DNA from 2 places in the Afifella sp. H1R genome. Region 2 is predicted to be linked to the other one. Evidence: predicted binding sites of a transcription regulator. Region 2 holds the regulator's gene; the other holds the start of a gene.

Region 1 (10,791 bases), 730 kb from region 2:
GGCACGGGAAGGGGAGCTGGCCCGGCATCGCCTCGGTGCATCTTTTTAACGAGCAGACTTTTCCGGTCTGCAAGACCGGCCTTTTGCCGAAGAACGCCGATCCGCAGGAGGCGCTGCGATCGGTCCGCCTCATCGTCAACGCCTTCCACAAGGAAGAATGGGTGGAATGGGCGCAGGCGCGTCAGATCGAGCCGCCGTCACTCGACAATGCGATGGTTTTCGACGGCACCGAACAAATCATCGAGGCGGTGGCGGGCGGCGTCGGGCTTGGCATCGGACGCCGGCCGATGATCGATCGCTGGATTGATGACGGCCGGGTGGAGGCGCCTTTCGGCACGGCCGATGAAAGCGGCTACGCCTATTATCTTGCCTGGCGCGACGATACCGAGCTCAGCGTCCCAGCGCGCCAGGTGGCACGCTGGTTCGTTGCGGCCTGCAAGGGCGCGAAGGCCGCTGAGGCGATGTTCGCGCCGGCCGCCGCTTAGCGGACGATCGGGCGGCAGGAATTCTCCAGGAACTTGCGTTCCGCATCGGTGTAGTGCGGCCAGAAGGAGAGGCTTGCCCGCACCCGCGCGTGATACAGATCGAGCCAGGCGATCTCGGCGGCCGTCAGAAGTGCCGGCGAGATCAGGCGGCGGTCGATCGGCGCGAACGAAATCGTCTCAAAAGAGAGCATCGGCCTGTCGCCGCCGACCGGAACTTTTGGCTCGCGCACCACGATCAGGTTTTCGATGCGGATGCCGAAATCGCCCGGGCGATAATAGCCCGGCTCGTTGGAGACGATCATGCCCGGTTCCAGCGCCACATGGCCGCTCTTGGCGATGCGCTGCGGGCCCTCATGGACGGCGAGGAAGGAGCCGATGCCGTGGCCGGTGCCGTGATCGAAATCGAGACCGGGCTGCCACAGAGGGGTGCGTGCCAGGACGTCGAGCTGGGCGCCTGAGGTGTCCTTCGGAAAGTTCGCCATGGCAAGCGCGATATGGCCCTTGAGGACGCGCGTGAAGCGGTCGCGATAGAGCGTCAGGCGATCGGATGACGCTTCGCCCACGAGCACGGTGCGAGTGATGTCGGTCGTGCCGTCGCGATACTGGGCGCCGGAATCGATGAGATAGAGCTCTCCCGCCTCAAGCGTGCGGTTGCTCTTTTCGGTCACGCGGTAATGGTTCATCGCCGCGTTCGGTCCGGTCGAGGAGATGGAATCGAACGACACGTCTTCGAGCTTGGAGCCGTCGAGCTCCGCCGTCTCGGTGCGGATCTCTTCGAGCTTCTTCGCCGCGTCGATCTCGCTCACGCTGCCGGCCGGCTGAACGTCGAGCCAGGCAAGGAAGCGGGTGACGGCGACGCCGTCGCGAATATGCGCGGCGCGACTGCCGGCGATTTCGGCGGCGTTCTTGCGGGCCTTGGGAAGCGCGATCGGGTCGGAGGCTTCGACGATCTCGGCGCCGCCTTCCTCGACGAGCAGCGCGACGGCTTCGGCCGAGCCCGCCGCGTCGTAAAGAACCTTCGTGCCCTTGCCGAGGGCGCGCAGGGCGTCGGCGAATTCGCCCGGCTCGTGCAGGCCGGCGAGATCTGCCAGCGCGTCACGCACGGCATTGGAGAGCTTGCGCCCGTCGATGAAGAGATCCGGCGCCTTGTCCTGGTGGACGATCGCGAAGGAAAGCGCGAGCGGCGTGTGCGGAACGTCGCTGCCGCGAATGTTGAACAGCCAGGCGATCGAGGAGGGATCGGTCAGGACGACCGCCTGTGCCCGGCGCTTGGCAAGCGCTTCCTTCTGCTCGGCGATCTTGTCAGCCGCGCTGCGTCCGGCGAGTTCGTCGGGGTGCAGACGGACGGCGCCCGTCGGCGTGTCGGGACGATCGCTCCAGGCGAGATCGATCGGATTCTCCGAGAGGGCGACGAGTTCGGCGCCGGCGTTTTCGAGCTTCGCCGCCATCGAGCGGCGCTGGCTTCGCGTCGTGAGCCAGGGATCGAAGCCGATGCGGTCGCCTTCCTTGATCTTTTCGACGAGCCAGTCGGTCGGGCTCTTGTCGCCGATGAAGACGACCTCGAAGGCCGCCTTGTCGACCTGTGCGGCCGCCTGAACGGTGTAGCGGCCGTCGACGAAGAGCGCCGCCTCGTCGGCCAGCACGATGGCGGTGCCGGCCGATCCGGTGAAGCCCGTCAGCCAGGACAGCCGCTCGGCCGAGGGCGGCACGTATTCGCTCTGGTGCTCGTCGGCCCGCGGAACGATGAAGCCCGCGAGATTCTGCTCTTTGAGAGCGGTGCGCAGCGCTGCCAACCGTTCAGCCGAATGGGTGGCGTCGCTCTTGTCGTCATAGGTTTGAAACATGGCTTTCCTTACCAGCGGGCGCCGTCACGCGCCACTCTCCGCAGAGCTGCGACAGGCGAGGGGCTGACATGCGGCTGACGGCATTTTCGATTGCCGCGTCGAGGCGTATCTCACTCTCGAAAGCGCAACCGGGACTTGTGCACCATGTCTCTCACCTTCGACCAGAGCGGTCATCTCGCACATCGGGCCAGACCAGCGCTGTGGCGGCGTATTCTGGATCGTCTGATGGCGGCACGGCTTGCCGAAGCGCAGCACGCGGTCAACGTCTGCCTGTCGAAGCTCGATGATGACGAGCTTGCACGTCTCGGTTATCGCCGCAGCGACCTTGCGGCGACGCGCGACCGCGCGTCGCGGTTCTGATTTTCGTTCCGAGCCATTCCTTCGGACTCGATCAGATGCGGTGAGACAGGACGAGCACGCTCCACTCGCCGAAGCGTCGATGTGTCTCCAGAGCAAAGCCCTGATTGCGGTAGGCCGCCATAACGCGTGAGGCCTGTGTGTTGAGAATGCCGGAGAGCACGATGACACCGTCGGCTTCGCTGGCGCGTCCCATTGCCGGCGCGAGCGCGATCAGAGGCGCGGCCAGAATATTGGCGACGATCAGATCGTAAGGCGCGCAGGCGGCGATCCTCGGATGGCCGAGCCCTGTGGCGGTCATCGTCTCGACGAGATGGCCGACGCCGTTGAGATGGGCGTTTTCAGCTGCGATCTCGACGGCGATCGGATCGATGTCGGAGGCGAGAACGGGTTCACGCAAGAGTTTCGCGAGCGCGATCGCCAGGAGCCCCGTGCCGGTGCCGACGTCGAGAGGCCGGTCGAAGCGGCGGACTTTCACCAGTTCGTCCAGCGTCTCCAGGCAGCCGAGCGTCGTTGCATGATGACCGGTGCCGAAGGCCTGGCCGGCATCGATCTCGATGCCGGTCCGCCCGGCCGGAACGGCGCCGCGATCATGGGCGCCATGAACGATGAAACGCCCGGCAGGGACGGGCGCGAGCCCTTTCAGGGATTGGGCGACCCAGTCGGTCTCCGGCAGGATTTCGATGTCGAACTTCGTCGCGTCGGCGCCGAGCGCGTCGCTCAACCTCGTTTGGAGGGGGCCGAGCTCGTCTCCTTCCAGATAGAGTTCGACCTGCCAGTTCGGACCGGCCTCGCTCAAGGCGACGACGCCGCCTTCCTCTTCAAACGCCGCGTCGAGCCGATCCGAGAGAAGCTCCGCTTCCTCCCGGCTGCCGGTGAAACTGATACGTGCCGTCATGTCTTGGCTTTGTCTGTCTCTCGCTGGACCTTGCGACGCACGGATTTTTCCGTCGTGCGGTCCTGGTTTTCTGTCTCGGGCGGCACCATCGCTAGGATGCGCCCGGCATTGGAGGCGGCACGCTCCTGCGCCTGTTCGGCGAAGAAGAGGCTGCCGTCGGCTGCGACATACAACAGAATCTCCAGATCGTCGCCGCGCTCGTTGCGATAATCCTCGAAGGTGTATTCCTTCGTAAGCGGGGTCGATTGGATCGTCCAGCCGCTCGACAGGCGCCGCTCGAGCTCCCAGTAGGACGCTCCGGACGCAAGCAGGGGCCGGCCGCCGACGGTGACGGCCATGTTCTTCTTGCTGCCGGAGTCTTCGTCGCGCTGACGTCCGATCTGAAAGACGTCGGTGCGGCCGAAATGCGGGCCGAAGTCCGTGCAGACGAGGGCGTTGTAGGCATCGTTGTCGGTCGCCGCGATGAGATAGTCGTAGCGGTTGAACTCGACGGAGAATTCCGCGGGCTCTGAGAGGATCTCGCCGTAATAGGTCGGCGTCTCCGTCTGCCGCAGAAGGCGCAGGCGCGACCAGTTGCGATCGGCCACCATCGTCGGGATCTTCATCTCCTTGAGACGGGCCGTCAGCGCCTTGGTGAAGTTCGATGCGCCGACGACGAGGATTCCCGAGCGCCTGTCTGCTGCAAGACCCAGGTGGCGCGCCACCCAGGGGAGTGTGAAGCCGTGGACGACGACGGTGACGAAGACGAGGGCGAAGGTGATCGGCACCATTAGCGGGCCATCGTCGATGCCGATCGCCGCAAGCTCCGTTCCGAACAAACCCGCGACCGCCACCGCCACGATACCGCGCGGGGCGATCCAGCCGACGAGAAGCCGCTCGGAAAGCTTGAGCCCGCTGCCGATCGTCGCCACGAGCACGGAGAGCGGCCGGACGACGAGAAGCAGAACGACGATGAAGGCGGCGAGGCGCCAGTTGAGCGCGGTGAGATCCGCCCAGGTGAGCGTTGCCGTGAGCAGCACGAAGACGCCCGAGACGAGGAGGACCGTCATCGTCTCCTTGAAGCGCTTCAGTTCGTCGAGGCTCGCAATGCGGGAATTGCCGAGCGTGATGCCGAGCACCGTCACCGCGACGAGGCCGGCTTCGGCCACCAGAAGGTCGGTTGCGGCATAGGCGACGAGAACGGCCGCCAGGATGAGCGGGACTTTCAGGTATTCCGGCACCCAGCCACGGGAGAAGACGGTGACGAGAACGCGGCCGAGAAGATAAGCGCCGGCCAGCGCCACGACGGCCGCCGCGCCAATCGACATGGCGAATTCGGCGAAAGCCTGCTCGTGATGGTTGATGAGAATGACTTCGAAGGCCAGGACTGCAAACAGGGCGCCGATGGGATCGTTGATGATGGCTTCCCAGCGCAGAAGGGATGCCGGCCGCTGGGCAAGCCGGGCCTGGCGCAGCAGCGGCATGATGACGGTCGGACCCGTGACCACGAAGAGGCCGGACAGAACCGTTGCCGTCGGCCAGCTGAGATCGCCTACGAAATGGGCGGCGAGCGTGCCCAGCAGGAACGCCAGCGGGCCGCCGACCAGCACGAGCCGCCGCACCCCCATCGAGGTTTCGCGGATTTCGTGGAAATGCAGCGTCAGGCCGCCTTCGAAAAGAATGATGGCGACGGCGACCGCGATGATCGGGCGCAGAAAATCGCCGAAATCCGATTCCGGATCGATGAGGCCGAGACCCGGGCCGATCAGAAGGCCCGCGAGCGACAGGACGACGATCGCCGGCAGGCTGAAACGCCAGGAGAACCATTGGGCGGCAATGCCGGTGGCGCCGATCAGCGCAATCTCGGTGATGATGTCGTGCATGGACCCGGCTCTGCGCTGGAAGAGCGGGATTAAAGAGCAGCTGCGGCTGCTTTCAAGCGCCGTTTGCGCAACTTTCGTCGAAAGTCACTCGCGCAGAGGGTGTCCGGGCAGCGTGAGCCAGCCTCCTCAGGTCGCCTCGACAAAACTGTCGACCACGCGCTTGCGGCCGGATTTTTCGAAGTCGATCGTGAGCTTGTTGCCGTCGATCGTGTGGATGGTGCCGTAGCCGAATTTCTGGTGGAAGACGCGCTCGCCGACCGAATAGCGGCTCTTGCCGCCGATCACCGACTTCGCAACGAGCTCTCCTTCGAGTGTCGTCGGGCCGCGGCCGGTGCGGTTTCTCGGATCGGCGCGATCGCGGTTCGACTTGGCGCGCTGCCATCCCGGCGTCCGATAGGCGGAATCGAACGGCTCCATCCGCTCGAAGCGTGAGCCGCCATAGCCGCCCGATCCGTAATGACCGGCACCGCCATAGCCGCCGTAGCTTGCGGGCTCGGCCACTTCGACGTGGTCTTCCGGCAGATCGTCGATGAAGCGCGAGGGCAGGGTGGACTGCCACAGGCCATGCACGCGGCGATTGCCGACGAACCAGATGGTGGCGTGGCGGCGGGCGCGCGTGAGGCCGACATAGGCGAGGCGACGTTCCTCTTCGAGGCCGGCCTTGCCGCTCTCGTCGAGGGCGCGCTGGTGCGGGAAGAGGCCTTCCTCCCAGCCGGGCAGATAGACGACGTCGAATTCGAGCCCTTTGGCCGAATGCAGCGTCATAATGGAGACGGCTTCTTCCGTCTCGCCGCCCTCGGTGTCCATGACGAGCGAGACATGTTCCAGGAAGCCGCCGAGGGAATCGTATTCACCGAGGTTGTTGACGAGTTCCTTGAGGTTCTCGAGCCGGCCCGGAGCTTCCGGCGAACGGTCGCGCTGCCACATTTCGATGTAGCCGGATTCCTCCAGGATGATTTCGGCGAGTTCCGGATGCGGCGTGTGCTCCAGCATCTCCGACCAGCGCGCGAAATTTCGAACGAGATCGCCGAGCGCCTGGCGCTGGCGCGGCTTGATCTCTTCGGTTGCCGCCAGCTCTCCGGCCGCCGCGAGAAGCGGGATGTCGCGGCTGCGTGCATGAGAATGGATGAGCTGTATGGTGGCCGCGCCGAGGCCGCGCTTCGGCGTGTTGACGATGCGCTCGAAGGCGAGCCCGTCGGCCGGATTTTGCGTGACGCGCAGATAGGCGAGCGCATCGCGGATTTCCATGCGCTCGAAGAAGCGCGGGCCGCCGATGACACGATAGGGCAGGCCGAGCGTGACGAAGCGGTCTTCGAATTCGCGCATCTGGAAGGACGCCCGCACCAGGATGGCGATCTCATTGAGGGAGATGCCCTGGCGTTGTTTCCTTTCGATGTCTTCGCCGATCGAGCGGGCCTCTTCGGAGGAATCCCAGCCGGAGGCGACCATGACCGGCGCGCCCATCTCGTCGGTTGCTGGAAACAGCGTCTTGCCGAGACGGCTCTCGTTCTGGGCGATGAGGCATGACGCGGCGGCGAGGATATGGCCCGTCGAACGGTAATTGCGCTCCAGGCGGATCACCTTGGCGCCGGGAAAATCGTGATCGAAGCGCAGGATGTTGGCGACTTCGGCGCCGCGCCAGCCATAGATCGACTGATCGTCGTCACCCACGCAGCAGATATTGGCGCGCTCGCCTTCCGGACGCTGGGCGAGGAGGCGCAGCCAGAGATATTGTGCGACGTTGGTATCCTGATACTCGTCGACGAGAATGTAGCGAAAGCGCTGCTGGAAGCTTTCGAGCACATCGGGATGCTCGCGGAAGAGCCGCACGCATTCTGTCAGAAGATCGCCGAAATCGACCGCATTCAGCGTCTTCAGACGCTCCTGATAGGCGGTGTAGAGCTCGCGCCCGCGCCCGTTGCCAAAAGCGTAAGCGTCGGAATCCGGAATCTTGTCAGGCGACAAGCCGCGGTTCTTCCAGCCATCGATGAGGTTGGCGAGCTGGCGCGCGGGCCAGCGCTTGTCGTCGAGACCGGCGGCCTGGATCACCTGCTTCATCAGCCGGATCTGATCGTCGGTATCGAGGATGGTAAAATCGGAGCGCAGGCCGACGAGTTCGCCATGGCGGCGCAGGATCTTGACGCCGATCGAGTGAAAGGTGCCGAGCCACGGCATGCCTTCCGTCTGTTCGCCGCCGATCAAGGCGCCGATCCGCACCTTCATCTCGCGCGCGGCCTTGTTGGTAAAGGTGACCGCGAGGATTTGCGAGGGAAAGGCGCGGCGTGAGGCGAGGATGTGCGCGATGCGCGTCGTCAGAACCCGGGTCTTGCCTGTGCCGGCGCCGGCGAGCACAAGAAGCGCGCCTTCCGTCGTCTCCACCGCATCGCGCTGCTCGGGATTGAGGCCTTGCAGGTAGCGCGCGGGAGCGGAGACCTGCGCCGCCTGGGCGCGGGCCGCGATCCCGCCCGGCCGCGGCGCGGGCGTCTGCGGGTCGAACAAGGGATCGTCGTGTCGGTCGGCGTTTGAATGGGTCATCAGGTTTCGATTCGCTTAAGCCCAAGATAGGGCAACGATCCCTGTCTTGCGAGGCGATGGCCTGGCTGCGGGATTGTACTGCTGTTCTTGTCTCGTTCTCTGCGTCTGCCGACCAAGTCGCAAGGGGGCTGTGCAAAAAAATGCGTGTTGCTTGCCTCAGCTCTTGCTCATGATCGAACCGTGAGGATGGAGCCGACGAAACTTCCGAGCTTCTTCGTCGGCCCACCTCCTGCGAGGTTGAGGGCTTGGGGGGAAAGACATGCCTGTGGAACTTGAAGGAGGATGCTCCTGCAAGGAGGTGCGTTACCGGCTGACATCGCGACCGATGTTCGTGCATTGCTGTCATTGCAGCGATTGCCAGCGGGAGACGGGCAGCGCTTTCGTCCTCAACGCGCTCATCGAGCGCGACCGGATCGAGCTTTTCAAGGCAGAGCCGGTCGTCGTGACGCTGCCGACGGCGAGTGGGCTTCCTCATGACGTCTATCGCTGCCCGAACTGCCAGATTGCGCTCTGGAGCGATTACGGACGCCGCGGAATCTTGAGCTTCCTGCGGGTCGGAACGCTCGATAATCCGCATGTGCTCGTGCCGGACGTGCACATCTACATGCGCTCGAAGCTCCCGTGGCTCGAATTGCCGGCGGGTGTCCCGGCTTTTGAGGAATATTACGATCTCGAGGAGGTGTGGCCGACCGCCAGCCTGGCGCGCCGAGATGCGCTTCTCAAGACAGCCTAGCGAACTGATCCGCCTTCCTCTGCATTGGGGTTGAGAAACCCAAGAGCGGAGACATCGCATGGCAACGCACGATCTCGATCTCAGCGTCGCAGTCGAATCCTATGATTTTGAACCTTCGAGCGGCATTCCCAACAGCAAGCTGCCGACGCTCGTCTATCGCGGCGGTCTCGACGAGCCGGTCCGTATGGCCGGGGCGGCCGACACGATCCTGAAGCGAAATATGTGGCAGGGCGTGTGGGTCTGGTCGATCTATCCGTTCTGGCATTTCCACACCAAGGGGCATGAAGTGCTCGCGTGTGTGTGCGGCTCGGCCCGCGTCGGGCTTGGCGGCGATGACGGTATCGAAACCGATCTCAATGCGGGCGACGTGGTCGTCATTCCCGCCGGCGTCGGCCACAAAAAGCTGTCGGCAACAGAGGATTTTTCGGTCGTCGGCGCTTATCCGCCGGGGCAGGAGGGCGACATTACCAAGCCCGAAGAGATCGATTTCGAGGACGCCAGGAAGAAGGCCGCAAGCGTGCCGCTTCCCGACACCGATCCGATCTATGGGCGGGAAGGTCCGCTCTTTCAGTATTGGAAAGCCGGTACAGCGGAGGTGGGCGCCGACGCCTCTGCGGAGCATGAAGAGCCCGCCGAAGGCGAAGAGGCGCGCGATGCCTCTGACATCCATGAAGAGACGCGCGACACCGACAAGTCCGGCGCGACCAGCGAGAAATAGAACGAAGCTTGAGCGTCAGCCGTTCGGCGGGCGCAACGCTCCGCAAAAACACCGCGCTCCCAAAAAAATGCCGCCCGCAGAGTGCGGACGGCATCTTTCAAACCCTAAGAGGGTTTTAGCTTAGTTCGACTGAGCCGGTTCGCCGGTCGCCGGGGCACCGCCGGTGCTGGTGCCCATGCCGCCGCTCTCAGTCTGCGACTGCTGGGCCGCGGCATCAGCCTGCGCCTTCTGGTCGTCGAGGTCGACGAAGTCCGGAGCGGCTTCAAGCGCCTCCTTCGAGCCGTCGATCACGAGGTGCAGGTCGCCATCTTCATCGGTCTGCACGTCGATTTCACTGAACTTGACGGCGACATCTTTCTCACCGATGCCGAGGAAGCCGCCGACGCCGATGATCGCGCCGTCAACTCCGCCGTCCTTCGTGAAGAGGAGGTCGTTGATGTCGCCCACCGCCTCGTCGCTCTGATTGTAGACGGTCTGGCCGATATAGCTGCTCGCCTGGATCTGGTCTTCGCTCTGCTCGGTGAGGAAGACGGACGAGTCCATCGGCTTCGCAGGAGCTTCAGCGGTCTCGCCGGCCGGGGCGCTCATGCTGTCGTTCGGCTGCGCTTCCATCTCGCCGGCAGGCGCCTTGTCCTGGCTTGCCGGCTGTTCCGCCATCGGCTGGTTGGTGGTGTCGGTGTCATTCGACTGCGCCATCGCGCCGGTCGCCATCATTGCCGAGATGGCCGTCGTTGCCAAAAGCTTCTTCAACATTCTCACTCTCCCTGTTGGGGGTTCGCCTGGGTGGCGGCTCGCCCCGTGTGTGTAGTGGGAGGGCAATGCCCTGGCGGCTGAAGGGTTCGTTCAAATAACGTTGCGAAAGGCTCGCAAAATGTGATCGCTTCGGACGGAACCGTTTCGGCACATGGTCAACGTTTTTTCGGCCGCTTCCCCTTCCGCTCCGCCGTGCCGGGCATGGGAGGGAGAGGGATGTCTGGGTCTGCTCGGTTGGCTGATCGCTTTTGGGGGCGCGGACGAGGGCGCATGGGAGAAAGCCGGCGCGCAACCTTGACCTTGCGGCTTGCTTGGGTGCAGGAGACGGGGGCTTCCCGGTGCCCGCGACAGATTAACCTCTTGTTCTTCTCAGTGTGACGCTCCGTTCGGAAGCGGCACCCGAGATAGAAAGAAGCGAGATCGTGACCGACACTCCGGCCGAGGCGAAGCCGACAAATTCAGCGCCAGTTTCCGCGTCCGGTACGGAAGAAGAGAGCCAGGAACGCGTCTTGAGCGCTCCCGCATTGTGTGTGGTCGCGTTCACAATCGGTGTGGTGGCTGCCGTCGGGGCAGTGCTTTTTCGCTACATGATCGCCTTCGTGCACA
Region 2 (10,791 bases):
GGCTCGAGCCCTGAGATCCTGGTGCGGGCGCGCGCCGGCAAGGTCACCATCCGGCCGATCGCAGGCACGAGGCCGCGCGGCGCCACTTCGGCGGAGGATAAGCGCCTCGGCGAAGAGCTTCTGGCAGACCCGAAAGAACTCGCGGAGCATCTCATGCTCCTCGATCTCGGGCGCAACGATGTCGGACGGGTCGCCGAGATTGGTTCGGTGCACGTGACCGACAAATTTTTCCTCGAGCATTACAGCCAGGTGATGCACATCGTCTCCAACGTGGAAGGCGATCTGCGCAAGGATTGCGACGCGATCGATGCCCTCGCGGGCGGGTTTCCGGCCGGCACCGTTTCGGGAGCACCAAAGATTCGGGCGATGCAGATCATCGACGAATTGGAAGAATCGAAGCGCGGTCCTTACGCCGGCTGCGTCGGCTATTTCACGGCCGATGGCGACATGGATACCTGCATCGTCTTGAGAACCGCGGTCGTCAAAGACGACACCATCTATGTTCAGGCCGGGGCCGGGATCGTCGCCGATTCCGACCCGGATTCAGAACAGGCGGAATGCGTGAACAAGGCGAAAGCGCTTTTTCGGGCGGCCGAAGAGGCGCGCCGCTTCGCCAACCAGGCCGGCCGCGGACAATAGCGCGTCTCCGACATCTGAGAGGCCACTTGCATCCGTGCGGCGCGGCGTTTCTTGACCGCCGCGCCCTCCCCGCCTAATCCGTGCAGATGACAGACAAACGCGGGCCGCCCATGCTCATCGTCATCGACAACTACGATTCTTTCACCTGGAATCTCGTGCATTACCTTGGCGAACTCGGCGCCGAGACAAAGGTTCTGCGCAATGACGAATGGTCGACGGAAGATGTGCTCGCGGCAAAGCCCGAAGGCATCATTCTGTCCCCCGGCCCATGCACCCCGAACGAAGCCGGCATTTCGCTGGACTTGATCAAAAAGGCGAACGGCCAGATGCCGATCTTCGGCGTGTGCCTCGGCCATCAGGCGATTGGTCAGGCCTATGGCGGCGAAGTGGTGCGCGCACCGTCTCTCATGCATGGCAAGCTGTCCCTCATCGAACATGAGGGCGCGGGCGTCTTTCACGGCATCAACGGACCGTTCCAGGCGACCCGCTATCACTCTCTCACCATCTTGCCGGAGAGTATGCCGGAGAGCCTCGAGGTGACGGCGCATACGGCCGATGGCGTGATCATGGGCGTGCAGCACCGGTCTCATCCGGTCTACGGGGTGCAGTTTCACCCCGAGAGCATCGCCTCTGAACACGGTCATCGCATCCTGGACAATTTCCTGAAGCTCGCCGCAAGCTTCCGTCAGACGACGGGCGCGGCAGACGCCAGCCCCAAGGTGCTCTCATGAGCGATCTCAAGCCGCTGATTGCCAAGCTGGCCAATCGTGAAAGCCTGACCGAAGCCGAAGCGCAGCAGGCCTTCGACGTGATGATGTCGGGCGAAGCGACGCCGACGCAGATCGGTGCCGTCTTGATGGGCCTCAGAGTGCGCGGTGAAACGATCGAGGAGATCGCCGGCGCCGTCACATCGATGCGCTCTCGCATGACGCCGGTCGAGGCTCCCGAAGGCGCCATCGATATCGTCGGCACGGGCGGCGATGCCTCCGGCACGTACAACATCTCGACGGGTGCAGCGCTCGTCGTTGCGGGTGCGGGCGTCCCGGTCGCCAAGCATGGCAACCGCGCCCTTTCCTCCCGCTCGGGTGCCGCCGACTGCCTCACGGCACTCGGCGTCAATGTCGATCTCAAGCCCGAGGGGATCGCACGCTGTATCCGCGAGGCCGGCATCGGCTTCATGTTCGCGCCGAACCATCATGCCGCCATGCGCCATGTCGGCCCCTCTCGTGTCGAAATCGGCACTCGGACGATCTTCAACATCCTCGGCCCACTCGCAAATCCGGCCAAGGTGAAGCGCTATATGCTCGGGGTTTACTCCAAGGAATGGGTCGAACCCATTGCCAACGCGCTAAAAAACCTCGGTGCGGAAACGGCATGGGTGGTGCACGGCACCTACGGCGATGCCGGCGGCATCGACGAGGTGTCGACCACCGGACGCACCTATGTCGCGGAGCTCAAGGAAGGGCATGTCCGCACCTTCGAGGTCCATCCGCAGGATTTCGATGTCAAAGAAGCGCTGCCGGAGGATCTGAAAGGCGGCACGGCGGAGGAAAACGCGGCCGCCCTCCGCGATCTTCTCGACGGTGAGCTCGGTCCTTACCGCGATGTGGTCGTTGCCAATGCCGCAGCCGCTTTGATCGTCGCTGGCAAGTCCGAGCTCGTCGAGGAAGCCGCCGACATGGCCGAGGAATCGATCGATTCCGGCAAGGCAAAAGCCGCGCTCGAAGCGCTCCTGCGTGTCTCCAACGAAGCGGCGCCAGCCTCGTGAACGACATCCTCAAGAAAATCGAAGCCTACAAGCGGCAGGAGATCGAAGCCGCCGAGGCTGCCATCCCGCTTCAGGAGCTCAAAGCCCGCCTCGCCGATCAGGAAGCGCCGCGCGGTTTTCTGGCAGCTCTGCGTCGCAAGGCAGAGGCGGACCGGCCCGGCCTCATTGCCGAGATCAAAAAAGCAAGTCCGTCAAAGGGATTGATCAGGCCGGATTTCAATCCGCCTGAGCTTGCACAAGCCTATCAGGACGGCGGCGCCGCCTGTCTTTCCGTTCTGACCGATGCCCCGTCCTTCCAGGGGGCGCCAGAATTCCTGACCTCAGCACGCGCGGCCGTCTCCCTGCCGGCATTGCGCAAGGACTTCATGTTCACGCCCTATCAGGTGGCTGAGGCACGCGCCTGGGGGGCCGACTGCATCTTGATCATCATGGCTGCGGTCTCCGACGATGAAGCAAAAGCCCTCGAAGACAGCGCCTTCGAATATGGCATGGATGTGCTTGTCGAAGTCCATAACGAGCCGGAGCTCGAGCGCGCGCTCACCCTCGCTTCGCCGATGATCGGGATCAACAACCGGGATCTGCGCAGTTTTCACACCGATCTGGCGACCTCCGAACGGCTTGCGAAACTGATTCCGGAAGATCGGCTAATTGTCGGAGAAAGCGGTATTTTTTCGCCTGCGGATATCGCTCGCCTGAAAGCCTGCCGCATCCACGCCTTCCTCGTCGGCGAAAGCCTGATGCGCTCCGAGGACGTGACCGAGGCAACCCGTCGGCTCCTCGCCTCACCGGCTCCGCAGGCCACCGGATGAAAGATCACCTCACCCATCTTTCCGACGATGGGCGCGCGGAAATGGTCGATGTCGGAGACAAGGCGCTGACGACGCGCATCGCCGTCGCGAGCGGAAGCGTTCGCATGGCGCCGGAGACACTGCGCCTCATTCGCGATGGGGACATGAAGAAGGGCGACGTCATCGCGACCGCGCGTATTGCCGGCGTGATGGCGGCCAAGCGCACTTCCGATCTCATCCCGCTCTGTCATCCTCTGGCTTTGTCGAAGATCGCCGTCGATATTCTGCCCGACGAGAAGCTTCCCGGGCTCCGCGTTCGGGCGATGGCACGTGTGGATGCCAAGACGGGGGTCGAAATGGAAGCGCTCACAGCGGTTTCCGTCGCCTGTCTCACCATCTACGACATGGCGAAGGCCGTCGACCGGGCCATGACGATTGGCGATATTCGCCTGGAGGAGAAGAGCGGCGGCGCTTCCGGCGATTGGCGTTTCGACACATGAGCCTGATTTCCGTCGAGGATGCCGTTGCCCGTATGCTCAAAGGCGTCACGCGCCTCGGGGAAGAGAGTGTCCCCCTGACGGAAGCACGCGGCCGGGTGCTTGCGCGCGATCTTGCAGCGAGACGTAACCAACCGCCGTTCCGTGCGTCTGCGATGGATGGCTATGCCGTACGCGCTGACGATACGCCCTCAGGCGCATGGCTGCGCCAGATCGGCGAAGCACGCGCGGGCTCCCATTTTGCCGGGACGCTCGGGACGGGCGAGACGGTTCGCATTTTCACGGGAGCGCCTGTCCCCGACGGGGCCGATGCCATCCTCATTCAGGAAAACGCCCGCGCCGACGGCGACCGCATCGAGGTTCTGGAGCCGGTGGCGTCAGGCCGACACATACGCGCCGCGGCCTTCGACTTCCGGGAGGGCGAGACGCTTCTTCATGCCGGACGCCGGATCGGAACGCGCGAAACGGCGCTTGCCGCAGCGATGAACCATGCAATCGTTCCGGTACGCCAGAGGCCAATCGTGGCCATCCTTTCGACAGGAGACGAACTCGTCGAACCCGGAGAGGAACCCGGACCGGATCAGATCGTCTCCTCGAACGGCGTGGCGATTGCCTCAATGGTTTCCGCCTGCGGCGGTCTCGCGCGGGATCTCGGCGTCGCCGTCGACGACAAACAAGCGATTGCCAATGCTGCAGCAGGCGCGGCGGATGCCGATATCCTGGTGGTGATCGGCGGCGCCTCGGTCGGCGACCACGATCTCGTCCAACCGGCGCTCGCCGAACAAGGTCTCAAGGTCGATTTCTGGCGCGTCGCCATGCGGCCGGGCAAACCGGTCATGTTCGGTACGCTCGGGCGCACCCGGGTGCTCGGCCTGCCCGGAAACCCCGTCTCCGCCCTCATTTGCGCACTCGTCTTTCTGAAGCCTCTTATCGGGGCGATGCAGGGCGCCGAAGGCAACGAGCCAACGCGCCTGTTGCCGCTTGCAGCAGCGTTGCCCGAGGTCGGCAACCGCCAGCAATATCTGCGGGCGCGCTTCGTCGAATGGCAGGGGCGGACAGCCGTCACGGTCGCTGACGAGCAGGATTCGTCTCTTCTTGCGACGCTTGCCCGTTCGGACGCCCTCATCATTCGCCCTCCCTTTGCTCCGGCGGCCCGGACGGGCGATGTGGTTGCCGTCATCGATCTCGCGCAAGCCCTCTCGTAAACCCGCGCGCGGCCCCCAAGGCTTGTGGAACACGCCATGAACAGGTAGTGTGCGTTCGTGATTTGTACACGAGACGCGACTCGCATCGCGAGGGGACGGCAATGCTGACAAAGAAGCAGCTCGAGCTTCTGCTCTTCATCAATGAAAGACTGAAGGAATCGGGCGTGCCGCCCTCGTTCGACGAGATGAAGGACGCGCTCGATCTGAAGTCGAAATCCGGAATTCATCGCCTCATCACCGCCCTGGAGGAGCGTGGCTTCATCAAGCGGCTGCCGAATCGGGCACGCGCGCTGGAAGTTCTGCGCCTTCCCGACGCGGTCAATCCGAGTTTCGGGCGACCGCAGCAGCGTGGCTTCACGCCGAGCGTGATCGAAGGCCGGCTCGGCAAGGCGCCACAACCCGTTGAGGAAGAAGCGTTCGAAGAGAGTGAGCGAGGCGCGAGCGTCCCGGTCATGGGGCGGATTGCAGCCGGCGTTCCGATCTCCGCCATTCAGAACCAGAGCCATTCCATCATCGTGCCGCCGGACCTCCTTTCGAAGGGCGAGCATTTCGCGCTCGAGGTGCGCGGCGATTCCATGATCGAGGCCGGCATTCTCGACGGGGACACCGTGGTCATCCGTCGTCAGGACAGTGCCGACAGCGGAGATGTGGTGGTGGCGCTGATCGACGACGAAGAGGCGACCTTGAAGCGTCTGCGCCGCAAAGGTGCATCGATTGCGCTCGAGGCTGCCAATCCCGCCTACGAGACCCGCATCTTCGGTCCGGACAGGGTCCGCATCCAGGGTCGCCTCGTGGGGCTTTTGCGCCGCTACTGAGCGCTTCTCAGCCTTTCTGGCCTCGACGTCATCTGAGTGCCGGCGACCCCTGCCACGGTCGCCGGATGGATGGGCGTGATGTGCGAAGTTCAAGGTGCGGAGCTACACCGTCCGGGTGTTTGCTCTCCATAAAAAGCGCGTGCGCTCCATGGGTGGCGAGCGCGGAGCGGTCGATGACGATGCGCGCCGCGCAATCTCTCGGCGCGCGCAGTTGCGTGACGATAATCTCGGCGCGGCGGCAATCTTCCGAAAAAGCCACCGGATCGGTGACGCGCGAGAGGGTCAGTCCTTCGGGCATCTCCAGAACGCAGGCTTCGGCGTCGCAACGAAAGCCTGACGTTCCCGCGGCTTCCGCCTCCGGCTCGCCCTCGCGCCAGACATCGTCAAGGAAAGAGCCTTGCCGCGCGCCAACGATTTGGAGGTGTCCGGCGACGTCACGGGCAGCAACCGCCCTCCCCGCCTCATCCACCAGAAGGTCGGGCCTGGCGCCAAGAAGCCATGCAAGCAGCGCCCCCAGCAAGAGTGGCGCGACGCCGTAGAGGCGCAGCTGCGATCGCCAGAGGCTGAGCCACAGAAGCCCGCCGCACATCAGAATGAGCGCGATCGCGGGAAACGGCGGGACGATAACGGTGGCGCCCGACAATGACGCCACGAAATGCGCCGAAGCGAGGACGAGATCGATGCCCCAGGCCATGACGGTCAACGGCACGGTTTCCAGACCGAACGGCATCGCAATCAGGCTGATGAGCCCCGCCGGCATCACGATGAGCGAGACGAGCGGCATCGCAATGAGATTGCCGAGGAGCGAGTAGGACGCGAGCCGTCCGAAATGGAAAGCCGCGAACGGCGATGTGGCGAGACCGGCGACGAGCGTGGTCAAGCCGACCGCACCGATCGCCACGACAGGCCTGCGGAGAAGTCGCGAGAGCCCGCGGGCGGGTTCAGCAAGATCCTGGCGCGGACGGTCGCGCCAGGCTTCCCAGGCCGCCACCAAGGCGGCGACGGCCAGAAAGGACATCTGGAAGCCCGGTTCGAGCACACTCTCAGGCTGGAGCGCGACGACCACGAAAGCTGCAATCGCGAGGTTGCGCAGCGAGAGAGCAGGACGATCCAGAAAGACGGCCGTCAGCATGACCGCAAGCATCACGAAGGCGCGGATCGTCGCCACGTTGCCGCCGGAGATCGACAAATAGAAGGCGCCGACGGCGAGCGCGACGGCCGCTGCGATCTTTCGGATCGGGAGAACGAGCGCCATATGTTCCGACAACGCCAGCACCGCCCGCACGAGCCAGAAGGCCGTGCCGGCGATCAGCATCATATGCAGGCCCGAAATCGCAAGAATATGCGCAAGCCCCGCGATCCGCAGAGCGTCGACGTCCGCATCCGCGATCTTGCCGCGATCGCCGACGAGAAGCGCTGCCGCGATTGCGGCGGGCGGACCTGCCACCGCGTCGGTGATCCGCTCTGCGATCGCTCGGCGGATGGCCGCAATCGCCAGGAACACATGGACGCCGCTCGGTGGTTCGACGACCGTCAGAGTGCCGAAGACAAAACCGGATGCGCCGATCCCATCGAAAAACGCCGCCCGAGCAGGATCGTAGCCCCCAGGGATCGCCGGGCCCGGCAGCGGTGCGAGCCGCGCCGCCCCTTTCACGGTTGCGCCAATCGGCGGCAGATCGGTGCGCAAGGTAAGCCGGACCCTGTGCGGCGTCTCTTCGGCAGAAAGACGCTCAATGCGCACCTGGTCGAGGACCACCCGCGGCGTTCGTTCAGCGCGGGTTTCGACAGCCACCACCCGGCCGGTCACTTCACTGCTCAGCGGATGTTCGAGCACCGGCGCGCGAAGGCTTTCAACGCGAAGCTTGCCTGCCGACATCCCGGCCAGAAAACAGGCGAGGAGCACCAACGGATAGGCGCCGCCACCGCGCCACCACGCGAGGCACGCGGCACCCGCCGCAGCCAAGGCTGCGGGCAGAAGCGCGGAAAGCAACGGCTCGCGCGGCAAAATGAAATAGGCGGCGGCGCCACAAGAAAAGCCGACAGCCAGGAAGAGAAAGCCGCGCCGCTCCTCGAAATCGCGGGTAGCCTGTGCTCTGAGATGCGCGGTGCGAGACGCCACGCCGTAGCCGAAGCGCCTGAGCCGGCCAGGCGGCAAGAAGCCTTCGATACGGCGATCGTCGTGCGAAGGCCGCTCCCCATCCGCCGCGCTTGACTGTCCGCCGCTCGGTTCCATGCTTGCAAGCACCCGGCGCTGTGGCTAGACCGAGCCCATCTTACACGCGGGCCGGGCATCCACCAATCGCCCCGCCCTTTTGCCAGCCAAAACCACCATGTCATCTCATCCGATTACCCGCTTTGCTCCCTCGCCAACCGGCTTTTTACACATTGGCGGCGCACGCACGGCGCTCTTCAATTGGCTCTATGCGCGGGGCCGCGGCGGTAAAATGCTGCTCAGGATCGAGGACACCGATCGCCAGCGCTCGACCGATGCTGCCATTGCGGCCATCCTGGACGGGCTCTCCTGGCTCGGCCTCGATTGGGACGGTGAACCGATCTCACAATTCGCCCGCATGGACCGCCATGCAGAGGTGGCCTGGCAGCTCGTTGAGAGCGGCCATGCCTATCGCTGCTATGCCTCCCAGGAAGAGCTGGCGGAGATGCGCGAGACGGCACGCGCCGAGGGTCGCCCGCCCCGTTATGACGCGCGCTGGCGCGACCGCGATCCGTCCGAAGCGCCGGAAGGCATCAAGCCGGTCATCCGCATCAAGGCTCCGCAGGACGGAGAGACGGTCATCGAGGATCACGTTCAGGGCCGCGTCACGTTCCCGAACCGCGACCTCGACGATTTCATCATCCTGCGCTCGGACGGAACGCCCACCTACATGCTGGCCGTCGTCGTCGACGATCACGATATGGGCGTCACGCACGTCATTCGCGGCGACGATCATCTCACCAATGCCGCCAGACAGGGCATCATCTACGAAGCGCTCGGATGGCAGGTGCCGCAATGGGCGCATATCCCGCTCATTCACGGTCCGGACGGCGCCAAGCTCTCCAAACGTCATGGGGCGCTCGGCGTCGAAGCGTATCGGGCGATGGGCTACCTGCCTGAGGCGCTCCGCAACTATCTCGCACGCCTCGGCTGGGGCCATGGCGACGAGGAGATCTTCTCCTCCGAGCAGGCGACGGAATGGTTCGATCTCGACGCGATCGGCAAGGGCGCGGCGCGCTTCGACTTCGTCAAACTGCAAAATCTGAACGGGCATTATATCCGCCAGGCGGACGACGAGCGGCTCGTCGCCGATATGCTCAAAATCCTCCCCGAGATCGAGACGCCGCCGGCATTTCCTGCAGAGATGAGTGCGGCGCAGCGTTCGCAGCTCATGCAACTCATGCCGGGTCTAAAAGAGCGTGCGAAGACGCTCGTCGAACTGGCCAACAACGCGGCCTTCCTGTTTGCGGCGCGGCCATTGACGCTCGACACCAAAGCAGAAGGCCTTCTCGACGACGATGCTCGCCGTCGCCTCGGTCTTCTGCGCGATGCCCTCGGCCATTGCGCATGGGAAACCGAGCCCCTGGAAGAAGCGGTCCGCACTCTCGCAGAATCGGAGGGCGTCAAGCTTGGCAAGCTCGCACAGCCGCTGCGCGCCGCACTGACAGGTTCGACGTCCTCGCCGGGGATTTTCGACGTGATGCTTGCCCTCGGACGCGACGAGACGCTCGCCCGCATCGGCGATCAGGCGAGCGCTGCGTAAGCTTCCGGTGGGGCGCTGCCGTGTCAGGCAACGCCCTGCCCTTCACGTAAGCGCAGCGCCCGCTCTCATCTTGCGGTGCAGCGCAAAAGCCGATAGCACTCGGACAGCTAAACATCCACGACGCGGACTCTTCCGGGGGGAGGCGCAGCCCAAGTTGCGCGTGCTGGAGTCTCGTGTCGATCCACAAAGGGGTGAAGTGTATGAGCGACTCCAAGGCGACCTTGAGCATCGGTAATGAGAACTGGGACTTCCCGGTTCGCGAGGGAGTAATCGGGCCATCGGTCGTCGACATCTCTTCGTTGTATCGAGAAACTGGGCGGTTCACCTACGATCCTGGTTTTACCTCAACGGCCGCCTGCGAATCTGAAATCACCTACATCGACGGTGACGAAGGCACCCTTCTTTACCGCGGCTACCCGATCGAGCAGCTTGCCGAACACGGCGATTTTCTCGAAACCTGCTACCTGCTTCTGTACGGTGAATTGCCGACGAAGGAGCAGAAAGCGGACTTCGACTACCGGGTCACGCACCACACGATGGTGCATGAGCAGATGTCGCGCGCCTTCCAGGGTTTCCGCCGCGACGCACATCCGATGGCGATCATGGTGGCCATGGTCGGTGCAATGTCGGCCTTCTATCACGACTCTACCGATATCGCCGATCCGTATCAGCGCATGGTCGCGTCGTTGCGGATGATCGCCAAGGTGCCGACCATCGCGGCGATGGCCTACAAATATCATATCGGCCAGCCGTTCGTTTATCCGAAGAACGACCTCGATTACGCGTCGAACTTCCTCCGGATGTGCTTCGCGGTTCCCTGCCAGGAATACGAGGTCGACCCGATCCTGTCGCGCGCCATGGACCGGATCTTCATCCTCCACGCCGATCACGAGCAGAACGCATCCACCTCGACGGTACGCCTTGCCGGCTCCTCGGGCGCCAATCCGTTCGCCTGCATCGCTGCGGGCATTGCCTGCCTTTGGGGCCCGGCGCATGGCGGCGCCAATGAGGCCGCCCTCAACATGCTGCAGGAGATCGGCACGCCGGAGCGGATTCCGGAGTTCGTGGGGCGTGCGAAGGACAAGAACGACCCGTTCCGGCTCATGGGCTTCGGGCACCGGGTTTACAAAAACTACGACCCGCGCGCGCGTATCATGCAGCGCACCTGCCACGAGGTTCTCGAAGAAATCGGCGTCAAGGACGATCCGCTTCTGAATGTGGCCATGGAGCTCGAACGCGTCGCACTGACCGACGAGTATTTCCTGGAAAAGAAGCTCTACCCGAACATCGACTTCTATTCGGGCATCACGCTGAAGGCGCTCGG

Evidence for each region. Region 2 encodes LexA, which represses DNA repair genes until DNA is damaged. Its sites were predicted from a motif close to TGTTCNNNNTGTGTTCNG; they were not measured.
Region 1: the regulator LexA is predicted to act here: its motif matches at 8,064-8,081, upstream of L0F51_RS06595 (ATP-dependent helicase).

Annotation. Positions count from the first base shown of each region.
Region 1 is NZ_JAKEDY010000001.1:1,372,554-1,383,344, reverse strand. It holds gene L0F51_RS06620 (LysR substrate-binding domain-containing protein) at 1-485, shown strand, start outside; gene L0F51_RS06615 (aminopeptidase P family protein) at 482-2,329, opposite strand; gene L0F51_RS06610 (hypothetical protein) at 2,474-2,689, shown strand; gene L0F51_RS06605 (50S ribosomal protein L11 methyltransferase) at 2,721-3,584, opposite strand; gene L0F51_RS06600 (sodium:proton antiporter) at 3,581-5,446, opposite strand; gene L0F51_RS06595 (ATP-dependent helicase) at 5,573-7,981, opposite strand; gene L0F51_RS06590 (GFA family protein) at 8,241-8,714, shown strand; gene L0F51_RS06585 (cupin domain-containing protein) at 8,773-9,432, shown strand; gene L0F51_RS06580 (PRC-barrel domain-containing protein) at 9,553-10,185, opposite strand; gene L0F51_RS06575 (chloride channel protein) at 10,608-10,791, shown strand, end outside.
Region 2 is NZ_JAKEDY010000001.1:646,334-657,124, reverse strand. It holds gene trpE (anthranilate synthase component I) at 1-639, shown strand, start outside; gene L0F51_RS02980 (aminodeoxychorismate/anthranilate synthase component II) at 750-1,370, shown strand; gene trpD (anthranilate phosphoribosyltransferase) at 1,367-2,407, shown strand; gene trpC (indole-3-glycerol phosphate synthase TrpC) at 2,404-3,216, shown strand; gene moaC (cyclic pyranopterin monophosphate synthase MoaC) at 3,213-3,695, shown strand; gene glp (gephyrin-like molybdotransferase Glp) at 3,692-4,897, shown strand; gene lexA (transcriptional repressor LexA) at 4,999-5,712, shown strand; gene L0F51_RS02950 (ComEC/Rec2 family competence protein) at 5,741-7,945, opposite strand; gene gltX (glutamate--tRNA ligase) at 8,043-9,467, shown strand; gene gltA (citrate synthase) at 9,668-10,791, shown strand, end outside.